4 regions of the Shewanella sp. SM55 genome follow, and region 2 is predicted to be linked to each of the others. Evidence: predicted binding sites of a transcription regulator. Region 2 holds the regulator's gene; each other region holds the start of a gene.

Region 1 (5,971 bases), on a different contig from region 2:
GCCAAGTCCCACAGGGTAAGGCACTCACTCGTCATGGTGCTAAAGCGGGTGATTGGATTTATGTCACGGGCACGCTCGGAGATTCGGCCTTAGGTCTGGATATCATTCGAGGCGCGCAACAGGCTAGAGCCGAGCATAAAGAATTCCTGATTAATCGCCATTATCGTCCAACACCAAGAGTTTTAGCGGGCCAAGCTTTGCGTTCGCTTGCCTCCAGTGCTATCGACCTTTCCGACGGGTTTATCTCGGATATCGGTCATGTGCTTAAGGCTTCGGCAGTCGGTGCTGTGGTGGACGTTAATTGCATCCCGCTTTCACGCGCGATGCAAGATACCGTCAGCGAGGAGCATGCCTTAGGTTATGCGCTAACTGGGGGCGAAGATTATGAACTGCTGTTCACCGTTCCTGAGGCGCAAAAAGGCGCGCTTGAGACGGCATTAAGCCATGCAGGAGCAAAGTTTGTTCGCGTAGGACAAATTTGTGCAGGCAGTAAGCTCAAGTTGCAACTCAATGGTGAGCCGTTTACGCCGCCGTATCACGGTTTCGAGCATTTTTAAGCGAAGAGCATGTTAATGAAATGGTTGTCAAAGGATCAGGTGCTAACGCGCCTGTCATTAAAAAATCCTGTCCACTTTTTGGCACTCGGTTTTGGTAGCGGACTCGCCGCTAAAGCGCCTGGTACTTTCGGTACCTTAGCAGCCATTCCCCTCTATTTATTGATGGCGCCATTACCGCTCACTTGGTATATCGGCTTAACTTTATTGAGCGCATTTGCGGGATTTTATATCTGCGGTAAAGCCGCTCAAGATATGGGGGTACACGATCACGGTGCGATTGTGTGGGATGAAGTGGTTGGGCTACTGATCACTATGATAGCGGCACCAGCAGGTTGGGGTTGGTTGTTAGTCGGCTTTGGTCTATTTCGCTTTTTCGACATCATCAAACCTTGGCCTATTCGATGGCTCGATGCCAAAGTTCATGGTGGCTTTGGCATTATGATTGACGATGTGTTAGCGGGCGTGTTTTCATTTATTTGTCTGCAAGGGCTAGTCTGGTGTGTTAGCTAACATTATCGTTAACCTAACATGATAGTTAACCCGGCATGTTAGTTAACATCTCCAACAACTAACCCTTAGTTTTTGATATGGCCCCTTAGCTTGTGATCTAGAGTGTGTAGATTCAAGCGTTTAGCTACCTCATTCGTTATCTAAACCATACTACTATTGCAGCAGTTCCCTTGCGTTCGCGAGGGTATTGCTGGTGATAGTATCGCCACCTAACAGTCTTGCAAGCTCTTGGATACGCTGCTCACGATCGAGCGATTTCATTGTGGTCTCAGTACTGCCTGCCTTATTAAATTTATCGACGAACATGTGTTGATGACCATTGCCCGCAACTTGCGGCAAGTGAGTCACGCACAGTACTTGGGTCGATTCCCCTAAGCTGCGTAACATGCGGCCCACCACTGCTGCGGTGGGGCCGGAAATCCCGACATCCACCTCATCGAAAATTAATGTCGGTGTGGCAACTTTCTTCGCGGTAATCACTTGGATCCCTAGCCCTATCCGTGAGAGCTCACCGCCAGACGCGACTTTCGAAATCGGTTGCAAAGGTTGGCCAGGGTTAGTGGTTACCATAAATTCGATATTGTCACTGCCATTGGCTGACATTTGCTCGGGGTGGAAATTGACTTCGATCGTAAATTTACCCTTAGGCATATTCAGTTCGTGGATTGACTGAGTCACCAGTTTGTCGAGTTCTTTAGCATAGCGGGCACGGCTTTGGCTGAGCTTTTGCGCATTGCTAAGATAAGCGGCTCTACTTGCCTCGACTTGAATCTGAATTTCTTCAAGTTTACTTTCATCACTGTCTAAGGTGCTTAGCTCAGCCTTTAATGCTAAATGATGCTCGGCCAGTTTATTCGGGCTAACATGATGCTTACGCGCCAGTTGCATGGCTTTTGATAGCCGTTCTTCTAAATAGGCAAAGTGGGTTGGATCGAGTTCAAGTTTACTCAAATAGTGCTGTAATTCGCCTGCACTTTCTTGCACTTGGATTAAGGCATCATTGAGCATAGTGTTGATATTGCTTAATGCGGGATCGTAGCTTTGCAGATCTTCGGCGAGGGAAACGACTCGGTTGAGTAGCGACTCTATATTGTTCTCTTCGCCCTCTGTGAGTATATCTAAGCTCGCCTGACAGGTATCAATCAACTCAGTGCCATTAGCCAGACGTTTGTGCTCTTGCTCAATCTCATCGAACTCATCAACTTTAAGATCAAACTCATCGAGTTCTTCTACTTGATATTGCACTAATTGCTTACGGGCAATACGTTCATGCTGGGAGGCTTCGAGTTGTTTTAGATCGGCCTCAATTTGCTTGCAGCGTTGAAAGCTAGCGGCAACCGTATCTATAAGCAATCTGTGGTTGGCATAACTGTCGAGCAGGGTGAGTTGATGTTCACTTTTTAACATTGCATGGTGCGCATGTTGACCGTGAATACCGATAAGCAACTGACCCAGTAATTTTAGCTGCGTCAGCGGCACTGGATTCCCATTGATGTAGGCGCGTGAACGGCCATCGCTACCAATAGTCCGACGTAGAATGCACTCATCATCGAGTTCAAGATCGTTATCTTCTAACCAACGTTTTGCCAGTGGAATATCATCCAAGGAAAAGCGGGCGCTGACCTCGGTTTTATTGGCTCCGGGACGAACACTGCTGGCATCGGCGCGATTGCCTAGGCATAGGCCTAGCGCATCGATGGCAATCGATTTACCTGCACCGGTTTCACCTGTGATGCTGGTCATACCGGGGCGAAAATCCAGTTCTAAAAAACGGACGATAGCGAAGTTATTAATGCTGAGTTGGCAAAGCATAGTGAATTCCTGTCGAAAAACATACCAAACCACTGTATTGATAAACAGTATATACTGATTTTATATACAGTAAAGTGGCTTGGGTGAATAATCGGCATTAGTGGCAGTAAATATTTTTAATTAACTGATTATGCATAGGTTCTTACTAAGCTTTCTAAGATAGGTAAACTGAAGAAAGTGACTAAGGTGCCAAATAGAATGCCTTGAGCACTGGTAGAAGCCTGAGTGTTATAACGCTGGGCAAGTAAGTACACGCTAGCCGCGGTGGGCAGTGCGCTCAAGATCACGCCCATGATCAGGTAGTCACCATTTACGCCAAAACGCTTAAGCATAAAGTAGACGAGTGTCGGTTGGATAGCCAGCTTGAAGAGGTTGATAAGGCTCAATTCGATAAAATTCTTGGGGCTAAATACGCTGCTATCTTTCTGGTAGCGCATTGCTTTGGCGAGTACCATGCCGATAGCAAATAGGGCGCAGGGGCTTGAGGTATTGCCTATTTGCTGGATCATTAGCGCCAGCCCTGACGGCAGTTTTATCTCTAGCGCCGAAATGCCGACGCCAATTAAGCTACCAATAACGATAGGGTTTTTACCTACCGCCATCGCCATTATGACTAAGGCGTGGTGTTGTCTTTGGGTGTTAGTGGCCAGTTCCATCGAGACTAAGGCGACGGCAAACATCAGCACGGATAATAAGCTGGCAATCGCGGCGGCGACTAAGGCACTTTGTTGCTGCGGAAAGAGGATGATGAGCAGTGGAATACCAATAAATGCCGTATTACCAAAGGTGGCATTGAGGGCTCGAATAGCGGCAACCGCATGCTGTTTAGGGTTAGCGATCAGCGATAGCCCAAGGCAGACAAGATAAGTGATTACCATAGCTGTGCTGTAGCCTGCAATAAATCCCCATTGCAAAATCTCGTCAATCGGCTGCTGGGCGAGGGCGATAAGCATGATCGCAGGGAACGCAATATAGTAGACATATTGGTTTAGCACTTGATCCGTATCGACGGGCAAGAGTTTTAGTTTTTGCACTAGTGTACCGAGCAACATGATCCCGAAGACGGCAAACAGAGGGGTTAAAATGGTCATTTCCCTCACTCATCCTTACGATTAAATTTGAATAAACTCGCCCACCGTCGTCATTTTACTGTTGCTATGATTCTTGGTGGCCAGAGTTACAGCACTTGCTTCTTTTTATGTCACTTTAGAGCCAGATTTAGCGCCAGCGCAGTAAAACTCGCCACAAAATAACATACCATTTCAATCTAAGGCTATTGCGCTATGGTCGTATAAGTGAATAATTCAATGTTTAAAACACAATCACTTAGTGAATTTAGCGTTTTAACGTCAATACCCAATATGTGAAATTAGGATATGCAATGAGTGATGATTTAGGCGCTGAACTACAACTTGTCTATCTTTTTGTGCATTTAGTCAATGCGGGCAGTTTTTCGCAGGCGGCGAAAGAGCTCGATATGCCCATCGCCACTGTGAGCCGCAAGTTAGCGAAGTTGGAAGAGAAGCTCGATAAACAGCTTTTTATGCGCAGCACCCGCAAGTTGCGACTGACAGAGGAAGGGCTGGCGCTCTTTCAACGCTACCAGAGTGTGGTTGCTCAATTTGATGAACTAAGTGGTTTAGGCAGTGATAAACCCGAGGGAACTTTGCGCATCGCCGCGCCGATTTCGATTATTTCCATTGTGTTTATTCAAGCATTGAATGAGTTTGGCCGTTTGTATCCTGATATCCGTTTGCACATTTCCCAGAGTAATGAGTTAGTGGATTTGATCGACAAAGGCATAGATGTGGCGATTGTTGGCGGTGCTCAGCCTGATTCTTCTTGGGTGTCGAGTACCTTAGGCGAGCTCGACTATTGCCTGTTTGCCACACCAGAATATTTGGCTCAGGCACCTAAACTTGAGCATCCCGATGATCTTGAAGCCCATCAACTGATAAAAGTCTGGCCGCTGTTTAATTGGCATTTAAAGCATCCAAGCGGCGAGTCTTTTTATTTTAATGGCCCGACTAAGCTCACCCTCACGGATTTACACGGAGCGATTCAGGCGACCTTAGGCCATGGCGGGATCTTGTATGGTCCTGAACTATTTGTAAAACAGCAGATTAAAGAGGGAAAACTCAAAGTATTACTGCCTGAATGGATTGGCGAACAGAGGCGAATTTCGATTTTATATCATCAGCGCAGCCAGCAGCCGCTAAAGGTAAGAGTCTTTATTGAGTTTATGCAGTCAAAGGCGCCAGAGTTATTCTCTATGCGTTGATTTAACCGAGTTATTCTTTAATAAGGGAACTGATTTTTAGCGTCTTTTAGGTTTTACGGTGTTTTTGCTCATGGTGTTTTGAGTTTGTTTTGCGTCTTGCAGGCTGGAGCGTGTCGCGGGCAGTATGCCGAGTTCTAAGAAGTATCCCACTAAACGCCGTAGTTCAAATAAAGAACCGATACGCTGTTGATCTTTGATGGTCAGTTTCCAACTGTCGGTTCGTCCTTCGCTATTGGTTAAGATAAATCCTTGATAAACAATCTTTCTCATTGGAATAACTCAATCTTTATTGATGCTATTTATAGCAACTGGATATCTTTGACGGGATTCGTTGGTGAGGGTGTAAAACGATGATCCCTTTCTTATTCTGCATGGATAATAGGTGCTTGAGTAACCCCAAGCACCCCCATCAATTAAGCGACGCTGATACCGATATTTGATACGCCAGCTTCGATAATGTCTTTGCGTAAGCCTTTGACCAGTTCCGCTGTGATCTTCGGATTTTCTTCAATAATTTCCAGCAGAGAATTTTGTAATTCTTTCTCTTCTTCCATGACTTCATGGGCGAAAACGAAATCATCTAATGCTTCATCCACCAAATCGACATCGCTGATCGCTTCGATGTAGTTAGCCACTGTGCTGGATGATAATTTGCTGATATTGACTATGTCTTCTTCAATTTTGCCTTGAATCGCACCCAGTAAGGTCGATATGGCGACCACAGCATCCATGGCAGGATAGACGCCATAGGCTTCAAAATCAGCAGGATCTGGGGTGTTATCTTCCAGGCGTTGCAGATGCACATCGACAT
Region 2 (5,971 bases):
ACCGCTTGGTACCGCGGCGGATGTTTGTGCAGAATTGCCGTTCATGTACTCGTTGACGTCTTTGGCTTGCACTGCATCGCCAGTATTATTGCCCCAAGCATTACGCTCGTAGGTAGTCACTGCCGCGATTTCTTGTGTAGTCAATTGCTTACTAAACGCTTGCATGGCTGTACCCGTTTTACCGTTGAGCACAATTTCAAGGTGGCCGCTGAGCGGTCCCGTTGCAATCGGGCTACCTTTAAGGTGCGGAAATACGCCTTGCAACCCTTCGCCATTGGGCTGGTGGCAGGCTGCGCAGTGCCCGAGGTAAACTTGTTCACCTTGAGTCATCAACTCTTCTTTACTTAGGGTTTGTGATAAAGCGGCTTGAGCGGCTTCAGCCGCAGCACCTGCGGCTTGTTTCTGCTCTGTGACCCAAGCCTCAAACTCGGCTTCGGGTAACGCTTGTACTACGATAGGCATAAAACCATGGTCTTTACCGCAGAGCTCGGCGCATTGACCACGGTAAATGCCGGGTTTGTCGATGCGAGTCCAAGCCTCATTGATAAATCCAGGGTTGGCATCTTTCTTAATTGCAAAGGCGGGTACCCACCAAGAATGGATGACATCCTCTGAAGTCATCAGAAAGCGGATTTTGCGGTTTATCGGTAGAACGAGCGGTTTATCGACTTCCAATAGATAGTTTTCACCCTTGGTTTCGGTGCCTTCTATTTGTGCTCTGGGTGTTGTCAGTATGCTATAAAAATCAATATCTTGATCGAAATAGCTGTAATGCCATTTCCATTGGGACCCCGTGACTTTTACGGTGAGATCGGCGTTGCTGGGATCTTCCATTGCGATTAAAGTTTTTGTCGCTGGAATCGCCATTAAGATCAAAATGATAAATGGCAGAATCGTCCAAGCGATTTCAACTTTAGTGCTTTCGTGAAAGTGGGACGCGACAGCGCCTTTGGATTTTCTGTGGTTGATCATGGCGTAAATCATGACGCCAAAGACCACTAGGCCTATTGCGCAGCAGATATACAAGATGGTCATGTGCAAGTGATAAACCTTGCCACTGATCTCGGTCACGCCAGGGGTCATGTTGAACCGCATGTCCGCGGCGGTCAACGGTGGTGCGAAAAGCACCACGAGTAAACAATACAACAATTGCTTCACAAGACTTCTCCTCTGCCAATTGCGAATAGCAACTACAAAGAAGAGCAACACAGTAAGTCTCAACTCTATGCAAACTCTTCAGTTCCCAAAAAAGCTTTTTTGACTTCAACGTGCGTTGGCGGCTGTTACTTTTAATCAAGTATTGTTACTGCTGGTAATTAGCCACGCTGGCACATACTGCTGAAATAAATCTGTTCTCTATTTTTAGTGGCGCTTCGAGTTCGATAAATACTCGATTCATTGACCACGGAAGGTGATATATCATCACCGACTTAACCAACCATACTTGCTGTTTAAATATTGATCAAGATCACTTATTTATCTAATTATCTGAAAAATTGCCAAAAAAAAGCCTCACATTCATAGGTGAGGCGGCTTTCAAGGTAAAAAATTAAATGAATATTTAGTGTACAGCGCTAAAAAAAGATTGCTGACCGAAGAGATTGCCTTGCTCAATACGTACGTCTGCATGTAAGTGACTGTTTACGTCTTCAAGCACTATGCCCATAGCTCGGGCACTTTTAGCCACGATTTGTAGGCGTCGATTATCCCGTGCATCCAATGATTGAGTCCAAGTAATGACTGCACTGGACGTACCACTTGTTAGGGCTTTTTCCATCGCCCACAGGGTTTCGACTTCATCTTTAGCATGTACCAGCAAAACTCTATCCATACGCACACCTGCGTTGGCGAGCATTTGCTTGTAGCCAATACTTGGAGGGTTGATGAGCACTAACCAACGGCCCTGTTGGCTTAACTGAGCGAGTTGTGCACTCAGATGAATTAATTCTTGGCGACCTTGAGTCTTAGTTGGCATACAGGCGATGGGCGCATGGTGCCAGTCATAGTCGGCATCACGGACTTCATCGAGCCACAGGCCCGGATGGCGGGGGGCATTGCCAAGTAGTTTATTCATAGCCAATCTCCATTACGGATCACACCGACGGCGAGTCCTTCAATTGTTAAACTTTGGAAGCCTAAATCCACTTTAATCGGGGAGTAATCTTCATTTTCGGCATGTAGATAGACCACATTACCTTTTTTTTCGAAACGTTTAACAGTGACATCGTCATCGACTCTAGCGACAACCACTTGACCATTTCTAGCTTGTTCTACTTTATGAACTGCCAGCAAATCACCTTCGAGAATGCCGATATTTTTCATGCTGTCGCCTTTTACTCGCAGTAAAAAATCGGCGGCGGGATGAAACATGCTTGGGTCGACTTGGTAGTACTGTTCAACATGTTCCTGGGCGAGGATAGGTTCACCCGCAGCCACTTGGCCGATGAGCGGTAAACCTGTTTCAGTCAAATCTTCGATTTCCGCAGGCAGACGAATGCCCCGAGATGTGCCAGGCATGATCTCAATGCAGCCCTTTTTCGCCAACGCTTTAAGGTGTTCTTCAGCCGCATTGGCGCTCTTAAAACCTAAACGGGTTGCGATTTCTGCCCGAGTGGGTGGCATGCCAGTATCGGCAATATTTCGTTTAATTAGCTCTAAAATTTCAGCTTGGCGTGGCGTCAAAGGTCTCATGGTGTTTCCTGTTTTTCTATACAGTTACTGTTAGTATATACAGTATTATTTGCAGCGCAAGTATTAACCACTTTTTAGCTATGTTGGAGAGAATTAGCGAATATTGCCCATAGTCTGGTATTCTATCGGGCTAGTAAACGCACTTAATTGCATAAGAATAATGCCTAAACACGACTCTCTTTGGTTGAAATCATTACGTTGGATCCAAAAACACTTAGTGCACACTATTGTGGTGCCTCAGGATCCCTTTGCCGATCTGAATCTGGATGCTTCCAGACCCCTTGTTTATGTGATGAAAACAGAATCCCTCAGTGACATCGCTGCTTTGAGCGAAATAACGGCTAAGTTAGGCTTACCAAGCCCTTATGAGCCTCTAGTGGCTAATGGTGTGACTGCGCCTCGGGTTGTCTGTCTTCAAGGACGTAAGCCACTGTTTGGCGAACGTGCTGGTAATGAGCCTTTCCTCGAATGCTTTATGCGTTTGTTAGCCGTGCATAAGGAACGTCCTGAATTAGATATTCAACTGGTACCCGTGAGCCTGTATTGGGGCCGAACGCCAGGGAAAGAAGACGACACTATGAAGGCGGCCGTATTTGAGCGGGAAAACCCGACTTGGCTGCGCAAGTGCTTGATGATTCTGTTCTTAGGTCGACATAACTTCGTGCAGTTTTCGAATGCCGTATCCCTGCGTTACATGGCTGACGAACATGGCACCGACATGGGGATTGCCCATAAGTTAGCACGGGTTGCGCGCGTGCATTTCCGTCGTCAACGTAAGGTAATGACAGGGCCTGTGCTGCCAAACCGCCAAGCACTGTTTCATTCGTTACTCAAATCTGAGTCGCTGCGCAAAGCGATTCAAGAAGAAGCCGCCAGTAAAAAGATTTCTGAGACCCAAGCGCGCGAGACGGCTATTGAGTATCTCGATGAAATCGCTGCCGATTACTCAGACAGTTTAGTGCGTATTGCCGAGCGTTTTTTAACTTGGCTGTGGAACAAGCTTTACAGCGGGATCAACATTAAAGGCGCCGAGCAAGTTCGGCAGTTACACCACGATGGCCACGAGATTGTTTATGTGCCTTGCCATCGCAGCCACATGGATTACCTGCTGTTATCGTATATTTTGTATTATCAAGGCATGGTTCCGCCGCACATTGCTGCCGGCATTAACCTCAATTTCTGGCCCGCGGGACCTATGTTCCGTCGCGGTGGTGCCTTCTTCATCCGCCGTAGTTTTAATGGCAACAAGCTGTACACCGCAGTATTTCGTGAGTATTTAGACCAGCTGTTTGCTAAAGGTTATTCGGTGGAATACTTCTCCGAAGGTGGTCGTTCACGTACTGGCCGTCTGTTGGCGCCGAAAACTGGCATGATCGCCATGACGATGAACAGCGTACTGCGCGGTATTGAACGTCCTGTCACGCTCGTGCCTGTGTATTTAGGCTATGACCATGTGATGGAAGTGGCGACTTACCATAAAGAGTTAAGCGGTAAGAAAAAGAAAAAAGAATCTGTGTGGCAGGTGTTCGGTGCCATTCGCAAATTAGGTAATTTTGGCCAAGGTTATGTGAATTTTGGCGAGCCTATTACCCTGCAAAATTTCTTAAATGAGCGTGCGCCAAACTGGCGTGCTGAGTTGGCCGATGATCCCGAGCAGAAACCAAGTTGGTTAACGCCAGCGGTAAACGTGCTGGCTAATCGGGTGATGACGCGTATCAATGATGCCGCAGCCGCGAGTTCGGTGACTTTGACTAGCTTAGTTTTACTGGCGACAGATCAAAACGCCTTAGAACGTAGTCTGCTGGAGCGTCAGCTTGATTTGTATCTGACCCTACTCAAAAAAGTGCCTTATACTTCTTATACATCTGTTGCCGAAGGTGATGGTAAGCATTTAGTGCAGCAAGGTTTAGAGCTGAACAAGTTTGTTGTTAGTGCCGATCCTTTAGGGGAAATAGTGTCTATCGAAGCGAGTCAGGCTGTGTCTATGACTTACTATCGTAACAATATCATTCACTTATTTATTGTTCCTTCATTAATTGCGAGTTGTTTAACCCATAATGAACAGATTCTGCGCCAGCAAGTGGTTTCAATCGTTGCCGATTTTTATCCACTGCTGAAAGCCGAACTCTTCATGGGAATTAAAGACTTACCAGCCTATGTTGAGCAAGTGCTGGATTTCCTGATTGGGCAAGGTTTAGTGGTTGAGACAGATACTTTAGCTGTCGTGCCTGAGCACTCAAGCCAATTATTGTTGTTAGCCAGTTCAGTGAGTGAAACTCTGCAACGCTACGCTATTATTTTCAATCTGTTAGCGAACAGACCTAAGATGGAGCGCTCAGAACTTGAGTCTGAGAGCCATTTACTTGCCCAGCGTTTAGGGGCTTTACATGGTATTACCGCGCCTGAGTTCTACGATAAAAAACTCTACGGTACTTTGAGCGTGAAGCTCAAAGAATTGGGATATCTGGCGGATAGTGAAGATAAGTCCAATATCAATCGCATACGAGATCAGGCCAATAGCTTATTACGTCCGTCAGTGAGACAAACGATAGTGGCGAGTGTCACCGCGGAGCACACAGTTTAATGGCAAATCATATGAATGCGGCTAAGCATAAGCCCGCAGGTAAGTCCTTGCTTGGTGGTGCCATGATTATTGCTGGCACGACCGTAGGTGCTGGGATGTTTTCTCTGCCCGTGGTCGGTGCAGGTATGTGGTTTGGCTATTCGATTTTGATGTTATTGGGCATTTGGTTTTGCATGTTGATGTCGGGTTTATTGTTGCTCGAAACCAATTTACATTTCGAACCCGGTGCTAGCTTCGATACCTTAAGCAAGCAAACTCTTGGGCAGTTTTGGCGGATAGTGAACGGCGTTTCTATCGCTTTCGTGTTGTATATTTTGACCTATGCCTATATCAGCGGCGGTGGTTCGATTGTGAATCACAGCTTGCAGGGCATGGGAATTGAGTTACCGCAAAGTGTGGCAGGGCTGGTGTTCGCCATAGTATTGGCGAGCATAGTATTGATCAGTACTAAAGCCGTGGATCGGATTACCACGATTATGCTCGGCGGTATGATCATTACCTTCTTCCTCGCGATCGGCAATTTATTGATCGAAATTGATGTGACTAAGTTGCTCGAACCCGATGGTAATAACAGCTTTTCACCTTATCTGTGGGCGGCGCTGCCCTTTGGTCTCGCCAGTTTTGGTTACCATGGTAACGTTCCCAGCTTAGTGAAGTATTACGGCAAAGATTCCTCCACCATTATCAAGGCGATTT
Region 3 (5,971 bases), on a different contig from region 2:
GTAAGAAGTCAGTGCGTCGTAAGTTGAATGCCATTAACACTGAGTTCAAAGGCAAAAATGTCCTGTTGGTGGACGACTCTATCGTTCGCGGTACGACCTCAGAGCAAATCATCGAAATGGCCCGTGAAGCAGGTGCTAAGAAAGTGTACTTTGCCTCTGCCGCACCGGAAATTCGTTTCCCGAACGTGTACGGTATTGATATGCCAACGTCGAATGAGCTTATTGCACACGGTCGTGATGCCGATGAAATCGCCAAGTTAATTGGTGCTGATGGCATTATTTTCCAAGACTTACCCGATTTAATTGAAGCGGTAAGAATGGAGAATCCTGCGATTAAACGTTTCGAAACGTCCGTATTTGATGGTCACTACATCACGAACGACGTTGACCAAGCGTATTTAGATCACTTGACGCAACTGCGTAATGACGATGCTAAAGCCGATCGAAATAAAGATATCGGCACTAACTTAGAGCTGCATAACGTCTGTCACCCATAAGGATTGTGGGTCATTCAGTATCGTAAAATTTGTGTCCTTTTTGTTCTAAACGATACAAAAAAGCCAGTGAGAAATCACTGGCTTTTTAATGGCTTATATTTGCTTAACGGAGCATAGTGGTAACGTCTACGTATTTATACGTTGCGCTGTTTCAGTCATTACATTTTCTTCAGCGTGTTTGCGTTCAACCCAGTAATCCGCATTTTTAATCCCCAGTTTTACCGGGTCAAAAAGTGGCTCTATGCCGAGTGCTTGTTGTGATTCATAATCTTTAAGGCAAGTGAATGCGGTTTTCCTTAATAGAATAATGGCAATAATATTGAGCCATGCCATGAGTCCGACACCAATGTCACCCATTCCCCAAGCCATATCAGCCGTTTTAACTGTGCCGTATACGGTTGAGCCAATGATCACGACTTTGAGAACGACCATGAACCAAGGATGATTTACTTTACGGTTAATATAGGCAATGTTGGTCTCGGCAATGTAGTAATAAGCCACTATGGTCGTAAAGGCGAAGAAGAACAGTGCGATAGCCACAAAGATATTGCCAAATCCTGGCATCATACTTTCCATTGCCGTTTGTACGTAGCCTGGTCCTGCAGCGACTCCGGCAATGCCGGTATAGAGCGCCGCACCGTCAGGGCCCTGAACATTATACAGTCCTGTAATAAGCAGCATGAAACCAGTTGCAGAGCAAACGAATAAGGTGTCGATATACACAGAAAAAGCTTGAACTAACCCTTGTTTGGCTGGATGGCTTACCGCCGCTGCAGATGAGGCGTGTGGCGCTGTACCTTGACCCGCTTCGTTGGAGTAAATCCCCCGCTTTACCCCCCACATGATGGCTAAGCCTAAAATGGCACCAAAACCCGCATCAAAGCCAAAGGCACTTTTGATAATTAACCATAAAATACTCGGTAGCTGGCCAATATTTAGCGCTATGATGACACAAGCCACTATGATGTAACCCAGTGCCATAAAGGGGACGACGGCACTGGCAAAGTGAGCGATACGTTTTACACCGCCAAAAATAATAAAACCAAGAAGCATAGCCAGTATGGCTGCAGTCACATTAGGATCTATGTTGAAAGCAGTTTTTAAACTTGAACCAATCGAGTTAGCTTGTACGCCCGGCAGCAGGATCCCGCAGGCAAATATGGTCGCAATTGCAAATACCCATGCATACCATTTCATGCCTAAGCCTTTTTCAATATAAAAAGCAGGTCCACCGCGATACTCACCATTGATTTTTTCTTTATAGACTTGACCTAAGGTAGATTCAACGAAAGCGGAGCTGGCACCGAGAAAGGCAACCATCCACATCCAAAATAAAGCGCCAGGACCACCAAAGGTGATTGCTGTGGCAACCCCTGCAATGTTACCTGTACCGACTCGACCCGCTAATGTCATCGCGAGTGCTTGAAAAGACGAGACTCCCGCATCAGTACTCTTACCATCAAACATCAGGCGTATCATTTCTGGCAGATGGCGCAGCTGTAAAAATCGAGTGCGAAGGGAGAAATAGAGCCCTACACCTAGGCAAAGAAAAATAAGTGCAGGGCTCCAAATTACACTATTGATCGCGTTGACAATCTCATTCATAGACTCCGATTCCTTTATTGTGTTGTTTTAGCAGAGTTTTTAGGTTTACGGTTATTCAACAGATGTTGAGTTAGGACATTCACTTTTGATTAAGACATTTTTTGTAAATATCCAAGATACTCAACATAACTATTTTTTAGGGAGCTTCATAGTTAAAGTGTTAAATATTTGAAACCAATGTGTTTTGAAATTGAGTTTTAGCATGGGTAAATAGAGCGGAGGGGCGAGTTAACTCGAAATACGGTAGTGATTTATTATGAATGTCAGTTATCCCATTACCCAAAGTAGCATCCACACGCCGAATAAGCTGCTTAAGCTATGGCGCGTGATTTGATGGCTGAGTAATAGAGATAAACTCACAGCAATAGGAATGACGAGAATGAATCCCCATGCTAACGGCATATCGATGATTTTCATTTGTCCCAGCCAGGTACTGGTGAGCATGCTTATTGCGAGTAACATTAAGCTATGGAATATCAATAACTGATTGAATCTTAATATTAATGCTGGAGTTATTGTCATAGCCTGTCGCGCATTTATTGCAAACTGTCCCATAGTCACTCCTTAGTTATTTAGTGTATCTTATGCCTTGTTGAGAATCATTCGCAATTGAATTTACACTTAAGCTTTTACATTTAAGCTCGGTTTACTACAGAAATTTGCACTCAACTGGCGTTTGGGCTAAATTATACTGTAATTATATCCAGTGCTTGGTGTTTGTATGATTCTCTATATCGCAGAAAAACCTAGCCTAGGGCGGGCCATTGCCGATGTATTGCCTAAACCCCATAAAAAAGGCGATGGATTTATCGAAGCCGCCAATGGCGATTGTGTGTCTTGGTGCGTTGGTCACTTGCTCGAGCAAGCAGAACCTGATGCCTATAATCCCGAATTTAAGTCTTGGAAATTCGAGCATTTGCCAATAGTGCCAGACAAGTGGCAACTAAAACCTAAGGCCGCAACCCGCAGCCAACTCACAGTGCTTAAACGATTAGTCAAACAAGCCAACACGCTGGTTAACGCGGGCGATCCCGACCGTGAAGGGCAGTTACTCGTGGATGAAGTGATTGCCTATCTTGGCGTGACGGGGGACAAGCTACATCAAACCCAGCGTTTACTGATCAGTGACTTAAACCCACAAGCTGTAAAACGGGCTCTAACGCAGCTACGCAGTAATCGCGAGTTTATTCCTTTATCCACATCGGCCTTAGCCCGCAGTCGTGCCGATTGGCTCTATGGCATGAATATGACGCGTGCGTACACCATCCAAGGTAAAAAGGTCGGTTATCAAGGCGTGTTATCCGTCGGCCGAGTACAAACGCCATTGCTTGGGCTAGTGGTGCGCCGTGATGAAGAGATTGCCCACTTTCAATCTAAACCTTTTTATGAAGTACTGGCGCATTTGGCGACCGAGAAGCAAGAAACCTTCAGCGCCAAGTGGCAACCTAGCGAAGCTTGTCAGCCCTATATGGATGAAGAAGGACGAGTGTTAGTGAGAGGGTTAGCGCAAAATGTGGTGAGTCGCATCAGTGATAAACCCGCCTTAGTCACTCAATTAGTGGCTAAGGACAAGAAACAGAATCCACCATTGCCCTACAGCTTATCCGCGTTGCAAATTGATGCGGCGAAACGGTTTGGCATGAGTGCTAAGGATGTGCTCGATACCTGCCAAAGTTTGTATGAACGTCATAAACTCATTACTTACCCACGCTCCGACAGTCGTTATTTACCCGTTGAGCAACATAACCTTGCGCCTTCGGTACTTAAGGCGATAAGTGACGGTGCTGCTGAGTTATTGCAAGGTGCTGATGCACCCGATCCCCGTCTTAAATCTAAAGCATGGGATGATAAAAAAGTGGACGCCCATCACGCAATCGTCCCCACAGAGAAGACGGCTAACTTATCTAGCTTGAGTCAGCGTGAGAGGCAGTTATATCTTCATGTTGCTCGCCAGTACTTAGCCCAGTTTTATCCGGCTTATTGTTACAGTGAAACCACAGTGCAAGTGACAATCGAGGGTGGCTTATTTAATACCAAGGCGCGTCAGGATAAATCCCTCGGCTGGAAGCAACTCTTTGCCCGCCAAGAGCCAAATGGCAGTAAGGTGAGTGGCAACAAGTCGACGGAAGAAAGCACAGGTAAGGACGATGAGGAGAATGACGAGTTTATCGGTCAATTACCACCTTTGAAATTGGGACAGGCCTTGCATTGTACTCGAGGCGAATTGTTGGAGAAAAATACTCAACCACCAAAGGCCTTTAACGATGCCACTTTACTCGGTGCTATGACGGGTATTAGCCGTTATGTGACCGATCCTGAGATCCGTAAAATTCTTAAAGAAACCGACGGATTAGGTACAGAGGCCACCCGTGCAGGTATTATCGAATTGCTGTTCAAACGCGGTTTTTTACAACGCTTAGGTAAATCTATTGTCTCGACAGACGTGGGGAAAGGATTGATTAACAGCTTGCCCGCGAGTGCGACTACGCCGGATATGACAGCGCTTTGGGAAGCGAGCTTGAACGGCATTTGCCATAAAGAAACCTCTTATCAAGCCTTTATGCAGCCACTGCTCGGCACCTTATCCACGCTTATCCAGAATGCAGGCGCACAACTGCCAACCGCGCTTAATGGTTTACAAGGCCAAGGTTATCGTAAAACGGCAAGTAATAAATCTGGTTATCGTAAGTCGCCTTACCGCAAAGCCTCGAGCTCGGCAAAACGGGCAGGCACTGCAAGTACAGCTAAAAGCAGTGTGAAGAAGTCAGTGGCTAGTGCTGGCGCAAGGAGTCGAACACGCAAAGTGGCTACAGAGGCTTAATAGTCACGAGTGCGTTGTGATTCTGTTGTAGGGGAGATTAGACCTTAAGCTATAACGCTTTCACAGCACTGAATTTGGGCAAAAAAAGAGTAAACCAAAACGGTTTACTCATACGGAAATAGGTCGTTAAAGCTTGCCAAAATCACTCAATTGATGAGGAGCAGGCATATAATCTCAGCATTAACTTAATTAGCCCTTAAAGCTCACATTTATCTTAAGGTGTCGCCTCGGTTTAAGCTGATGAGCTTATCCAGTATGCGTTCTCCATCCATGCGGATGCCGTTATGTTCATATTCTGATGTTAACCAATACTTTAGCCTGCCAACTTGTTTTGTGGTTTCTAAACTGTATTGCATCTCTACAAACATATCTTCACTGTAAATGGCCGCTGCAACAGGGACTCGGTTTTGTGCCAGTTGCTCTAGATTGTAAAGTGCTGGCCAATCTGATTTATGGGCGAGGATTTCTGCCGCGGCTTTAAGCGGCACTAAGTGACTAAATTGGTCAAACATCCATGGGTATATCATCTCACCTGTGAATAAAAACGGTTTACCTTGTTGATAGTTAAAGGCGGGGAATTGCTGTCTAACCCTGTGTGCAGACCATTGTGAAGCTGAGTGTTGACAGTAGATGGCTTCATGCAACAGGGCAAAAATAGGGTTAGTGTTGTAATCGAGCATTTGACCGAAATGATTTAAAAATAACGGGTTAACGACTGTCCCTGAAGCCGTGTTGATCAAGGCTTGTTCAAGCAAATAATAAACCGATTCAGGCCCTTGCTCCATTCCAATATTAATACCCAGCAGTTGCAACATTTCAACCGTGAGGCGTTCACCCGTTGCCAAATACACTTCATTTTCAAGCAAATGTTTTGCTAAGCGAGTGACGAGATGTTGAGCATCGTGGAAGCGTTGGAAAAATTGTTTATTCTTCGCCAGTACGCGTTGATAAGTCGCAAGATAGACGTCGTCGCTGCTACGGGTTAATGATGGTATGCCACCCGTAATATAGGCTTCGCTGACGCCTTGAGGGGCGGCGCTTAAATAAT
Region 4 (5,971 bases), on a different contig from region 2:
TATTTTCTGGACCCATACGGATCAACAGTTTTTGTGCACTGGGTAGTGCCTCTAAGTTAGGGTCAACGAATTGATAGTTAACGCTAATTGAATTCAGCTCAATCGGATCTTCAATAATAGGTGCTGCGAGTAACATTTTAATCGCTTGCAGCATTCTGTCGTTAAATTTGGCGTTGCTGTAGCCGAGTTCGGTAAAGGCTTCCTCTAGGAGCGGCGTCAGTTGCTTGTAAGTTGTGATTAAGCTCTGTTCGTCCATTTTGGCAATCGAGTCAACATAGGCATCGTATCTGTGGAAACCCTCAGGATTTAAATACACTTTGTTGGTGATTTCTGAGACTGAGAACAGCTTCTCTGGTCCTTTAAGTGGGCTAACTTTACGGGTTAATTCACCCTGAGCTAGGTTATCCACGAATACCACAAATTGGCGGACGAGATCTTGCTGCACTAACGAAGAACTCAGCACATTGTTATTGATCATGGCGAGGGCTTTTTGTTGCACAAATGCATCACTTTCAGCCAGCACAGGCACAGGTTCTACGACAACTTCAGGCTCTGCCACTGCAGTGGTTTCAGTGCTATTGGTGTTCGTTTCTGTAACGGCAGGCGTCGTCTCTGTGGTTTCAGGCTCTGGCGCACTTTCGAGCGTCATAGGTTCAGATGGCGGTGTTTCAGGCAATACAATAGGGGCGTTAGGAATGAGTTTAGGTGAGTCAGAATCACCGCTGTAGTAATAATATCCTCCGGCAGAAAGTAGCACGACGAGCACTATCGCAAAAAGCGCAAAGCGATTGCTGCTAGAAGAAGTCTCTTGAGGTGTTATTCTATCATCTTGATTAACTTGCATTTTACATCCTTCGCTTGAGTGTCAAGGTAACTTGGTGAATACATGCAGCTAACATTAAAGTGCAAGAGCGGGCTATTTGAAGGCCGCAGGTTCATTTTGCAAGTTTCCATGCGCTTGTCTATAGCGCTTAGCTGAACATAAACAATTTATTTCGAGTAAAGGCAGATGTTACGCCTCGTTCTTTACCCTTTAATATTTGCGGCCTAAGCCTGCACATAGTGCTGTCTGTGCCCGAGCCAACGTAAAATAATTGCATCGACTTTTTCGGGAGCTTGCGCCATTACATGGCTCGCTAATTTCTGAATGTGTGGGATCAAAGCTTGATCGCGCACCAGATCGGCAATTTTGAGCTCAGCCAGTCCTGTTTGCTTAGTGCCAAGCACTTCACCCGGGCCACGAATTTCTAAATCTTTCTGCGCTATGATGAAACCATCATTGCTTTGTCTGAGTACGCTCAGTCTTTGGGTGGCGGTATGGCTCAACGGCGCCTTGTAGAGTAACACACAATGGCTTGCGATGGCGCCTCGACCGACTCGTCCGCGCAGTTGATGTAGTTGTGCTAGACCTAAACGTTCAGGGTTTTCAATGATCATCAGGCTGGCATTAGGCACGTCGACGCCCACTTCAATCACGGTTGTTGCTACCAGTAGATGAATAATGCCTGCCTTAAAGTCGGCCATGATTTGCTGTTTCTCGGCGCTCTTCAATCTGCCATGCACTAGGCCAATATTGAGCTCGGGCAGGACGAGGCGCAGTTCTTCGGCTGTGTCTTCGGCGGCTTGGCATTCGAGCACTTCGGATTCTTCAATCAGAGTACACACCCAATAGGCCTGACGTTGGTCGCTGATGACAGCGTTGCGGACCCGTTCAAGCACTTCGTTACGGCGTAAATCAGCAATCGCCACAGTGGTCACTGGAGTTCGCCCCGGCGGCAGTTCATCGATAATGGACGTGTCGAGATCCGCATAGGCCGTCATCGCTAGCGTGCGCGGGATCGGCGTTGCCGTCATGATCAATTGATGCGGGTGGAAACCTTGGTTCACGCCCTTTTCCCGCAGGCCTAAGCGTTGGTGTACGCCGAATCTGTGTTGCTCATCGATAATAATTAACGCGAGTTTGCTAAAGACTACATGCTGCTGGAAGATGGCATGGGTCCCAATTACCATCTGGGCTGCGCCAGATTCAATATCCGCAAGGGATTGGGTTCTGGCCTTGCCTTTAAGTTTTCCCGCCAGCCAACCTACCTTAAGTCCGAGTGGCTCAAACCAAGCGGCAAAGTTAGTTGCATGTTGCTCGGCCAATAACTCGGTCGGTGCCATCATGGCAACTTGATAACCGTTTTCAATCGCTTGTAATGCCGCCATCGCCGCGACTAAGGTTTTGCCAGAGCCAACATCCCCTTGCACTAAGCGCATCATAGGGTGCGGTTTTTCTAAATCTTTGCCTATATCAGCCACGACTCTTTGCTGGGCGCCAGTCGGTTTAAAGGGCAAAGCGGCGAGGAAAGGATTGAGCAACTGTCCCGTGGCCTGCATGGTGACAGCGGCATCTAAATTACTGCGCTGCCTTAGGCGTAACATGCTGAGATTGTGGGCGAGTAATTCTTCCTGCACGAGTCGCTGCTGTGCAGGGTGTTGGCCTAACTCTAAATCGAACTGAGAGATCCCCGCAGGAGGTCGGTGCAGCGTCTGCAGCGCTTGTTTAAGGCTGATGTTATTCGGTTGCAACTGCGGTGGCAGCAGCTCAGTTAAGCCACCCTCTTCCAGCAATACCAAAGCTTGCTCCGTCAGCTTTAGCCAACTCGCCTGTTTTAAGCCCTCAGTTGTGGGATAAATCGGCGTTAGGGTATCGCTTAGGTGAACATCTTCACCGGGATACACGACTTTATATTCTGGATGCACTATCTCAGCTTGATGACTACCACGGCGCACTTCACCATAGGCGCGGATCATCAAACCATTTTGCATGGCATTACGTTGGGCGACGGAAAAGTTAAAGAAGCGCATGCTCAAGCTGCCTGTATCGTCGCGCACATTGCAGACCAGCATACGCTTGCGGCCTTGGATTATTTGTGTCGATTGGATTTCAGCTTCTATAGTGCCGTAACCGCCTAGGCTGAGGGCGGCAATGGGATAGATTTGGGTTCTGTCTTCGTAGCGCAGGGGTAAGTGAAACAGCAGATCTTGTACTGTTGTGATGCCGAGCTTTGCGAGTTTCTCCGCGACCTTTTTGGCGACGCCTTTGAGGTCGGTGATCGGAACAAGATCCAATTGCTGCAAGTCGTTAGCACTCAATCACTGTGAATTTATACATATATTAACAGAGAATAAGCGTAAGGCAATCTCAAGGGGAATTAGGGTGTTATCAAATTTTGTTTGGAAGCATAGCTAATATCTTTCTGCGACCTTAAGGCCGCAAAATTGTTGATAAGATATCGTTAGGCTGAAAGCGTGGTTAACTGTGAGTGTTATTACAACCAGCCTTTTTGCTTGGCAATGCGGGCTGCATCGATTCGATTACTGGCATTGAGTTTGGCTATGGCTTCTGAGAGGTAGTTGCGAACAGTCCCTTCGGCGATAAAAAGAGTTTCGGCGATGTCGGAGGTGGATTTGCCTTCGCTAGCGAGGCGAAGAGCGCGGCGTTCTTTGTCGTTGAGCGGGTCGACATCGCCAATCGCCATCATGGCAAGTTCAGGATCGATCACTCGTTTTCCCGCCATCACTTGTTGAATCGCGTTGACTAAGGTTTCCGAGGGCGCATCTTTAAGCAGAAAGCCGCCCACACCCGCTTCGATGGCACGTTTAATATAGCCCGCACGGCCGAAGGTGGTAATGACCACAACCTTAGTTTGGCTATGTTGCTCCTTTAACCATGTAGCCAGCTCTAAGCCTGTGCGGCCGGGCATTTCGATATCCGTTAGCAAGAGATCAAAGCTTTGCTGTTTGAGTAAGCTTAGAGCTTCGTCGCCGTCACTCGCTTGGGTGATACTAAAACCCCCTGCAAGCGTGAGGAGTGCGGCGAGTGCTCCTCGCACCATAGCTTGATCTTCCGCCAATAAAATCTTCATTAATGTGTTGCTCCCTGCAAAGGTAAACTGACGGTAAATCTATATCCCTGTTCGAGATTATAGCTCAAGCTGCCGCCTAAACTGTCGAGACGCTCGCGTATACCAGTGAGGCCATTACCCTCTATAAAAGGTTTGGCCGCGGCATTGTCTTTGACTTCGAGCAGCAGGCGGTCTGATTGCTTAGAAAAGTGGATAGAGCATTCACTTGCACCGCTATGGCGAAGAATATTATTAATGAGTTCGGTGAGGATCAAACTCAGTTGGCTTTCTGTGCTTGCACCTAGCTTGGGTAGCTCACCACTGAGCTCGACACTTAAGCCTTTATCCCTTAAGGATTTACAAAGCTGCGTCACGCAACTCTCTAGGCCCTTGTGTTTGTAGTCTGACACTGTGTGGCGGATCTGGCTTAAACTTTCCCTTGCAATTTGTCCTAGCTCAGTCAATTGGGTTGATGCGAGTTCATATTCTTGTTTTGCGATAAGCTTTTCGGCTAGCTCAGCCTTAAGGGCGATGGAAGATAGGCTATGCCCCATAATGTCGTGTAGATCCCGCGCGATACGTTCACGCTCAAGCATAGTGGCCAAGGTGGTAATTTCTTGGGCACTTTGCTGTTCTTTCAATTTATGCCGATAACGTCTGCGTTCGGCGACACCAAACATGCCCACGCCGAGCACTAATCCCGAGCCGTAAAGCGGAAAGTAGTAACTGTTAAAGTGGTAAATCTCATTGAGGGCAAACAACAGGCCGATGAGGGCTGCAATAGCCAACAGACAGGTCCGGAGAGGATAAAAAAAGCCAATGAAGAAGGCTGCAAAGGTAAATAGCGAGATAGAGCCTGGGTTGATTGGTGTGATCGCTATTGCTATGGCCACCATAATGAGAATGGGCAGATAGGCGCTACGGCTATTGCACTTATAAGTCCAAAAATAACTGGCAATAAAAGGGATTAATACGGCAAAACTGAGGGCGATTTTCCAGCTTGGATAGGGATTTATGGCAAGTGGGATCAGATAAAACACTAAGTTTATCAAATACACCCAAGCAAGTTTTCGTTCGAGCTGAAGCGGAGTGCTTATCATGATGCCTCTGTGTCACTGAGTTGGTTGTTGAATGCCCACCGATGGCATCTGTTTTAATTTATTCTTTTTAGGGATTGGCGCTATCGTCAGCGCCATAGATCCCCGTTAACAACTTTGTCTATTTTGCACTTAATTGCTGATTTTGTTGAAGCAAAAATTTTGCCCAACCGTAATCTGCTTGTACTTTGATCGCTTGTTGCCAATCTTCAATCGCGCCTTGGCTATCGCCTAATTCCTGTTTAGCGAGCCCGCGCCACGTGTAAGCTTCGGCTTCACCCCAGCAAATATTGTCGCAAGGCTGGGCGAATCTTTCTATTGCTGTAGTGGCTAAGGTCTTAGCATTTTGCATGCTGCCGCCAAATATGGCTGGCGTGTTATAGGCGGCGATGGCTTTAACAAGTGCTACCCGTGGATTTTGTGGTTCTAATTGTTCGGCACTGGTAATCGCCTTGGCGGATTTCATGCCGAGCGTTGCACCTTTGCTATTGTCTAAGGCGATTTGCATGCCATAAACCGACGATAACAGCGCGAGGGATTCTGCATTCGCTTGGCTGGTTTCGAGTGCTTCTAATGTGGTTTGTGCTGTAGTCAGTGCGCTGCTAGCGAGTGTTTTCTGCCCCATTACATTGGCACTGATGGCTAAGCGATAGTTCGCATAGGCTTTATCATAATCTTGAGTGCTACCGCTCAGTTGTTGTAATTGCGTTAGATTCATCGCATTCGAGGCCGCGTCTACATTGGTGATGTTAGTGTTTGATGGCGTTGCTGCAAACGAGTGAGTACTGATAAGCAAAAAGCTGGAGGCGAGGAGTAATGTTTTCATGGTATTTCCTTATTGAGTGAGTTTCCCAATGTTTGGGTACGGGCTCATTATCAGAAATTCGATAGAAGAACTGCAGACACAAAGGTCATGGCTTTGGCATGACAAATGTCATCAGTTGAGTTGTGTGCTTATATTTTTTATGAGGTGTGCTTTAAAGA

The links. Region 2 encodes LexA, which represses DNA repair genes until DNA is damaged. Its sites were predicted from a motif close to TACTGTATNNNNATACAGTA; they were not measured.
Region 1: a site for LexA is predicted at 2,910-2,929, ahead of recN (DNA repair protein RecN). Genes of this name have one in related genera too.
Region 3: a site for LexA is predicted at 2,792-2,811, ahead of L5L91_RS13815 (DNA topoisomerase III). Genes of this name have one in related genera too.
Region 4: a site for LexA is predicted at 3,140-3,159, ahead of recG (ATP-dependent DNA helicase RecG). Genes of this name have one in related genera too.

Annotation. Positions count from the first base shown of each region.
Region 1 is NZ_JAKKRS010000002.1:409,396-415,366, reverse strand. It holds gene thiL (thiamine-phosphate kinase) at 1-557, shown strand, start outside; gene L5L91_RS05130 (phosphatidylglycerophosphatase A) at 573-1,067, shown strand; gene recN (DNA repair protein RecN) at 1,221-2,879, opposite strand; gene L5L91_RS05120 (AEC family transporter) at 3,008-3,970, opposite strand; gene lldR (LysR family transcriptional regulator LldR) at 4,261-5,160, shown strand; gene L5L91_RS05110 (DUF3319 domain-containing protein) at 5,197-5,430, opposite strand; gene L5L91_RS05105 (YjaG family protein) at 5,574-5,971, opposite strand, start outside.
Region 2 is NZ_JAKKRS010000016.1:89,437-95,407, reverse strand. It holds gene coxB (cytochrome c oxidase subunit II) at 1-1,158, opposite strand, end outside; gene L5L91_RS18225 (cell division inhibitor SulA) at 1,562-2,074, opposite strand; gene lexA (transcriptional repressor LexA) at 2,071-2,691, opposite strand; gene plsB (glycerol-3-phosphate 1-O-acyltransferase PlsB) at 2,852-5,275, shown strand; gene mtr (tryptophan permease) at 5,275-5,971, shown strand, end outside.
Region 3 is NZ_JAKKRS010000010.1:97,400-103,370, reverse strand. It holds gene purF (amidophosphoribosyltransferase) at 1-497, shown strand, start outside; gene L5L91_RS13825 (alanine/glycine:cation symporter family protein) at 624-2,102, opposite strand; gene L5L91_RS13820 (hypothetical protein) at 2,370-2,657, opposite strand; gene L5L91_RS13815 (DNA topoisomerase III) at 2,824-4,923, shown strand; gene L5L91_RS13810 (alpha/beta fold hydrolase) at 5,133-5,971, opposite strand, start outside.
Region 4 is NZ_JAKKRS010000019.1:97,899-103,869, reverse strand. It holds gene L5L91_RS20210 (DUF3014 domain-containing protein) at 1-844, opposite strand, end outside; gene recG (ATP-dependent DNA helicase RecG) at 1,048-3,123, opposite strand; gene L5L91_RS20200 (response regulator transcription factor) at 3,315-3,911, opposite strand; gene L5L91_RS20195 (sensor histidine kinase) at 3,911-4,990, opposite strand; gene L5L91_RS20190 (tetratricopeptide repeat protein) at 5,109-5,813, opposite strand.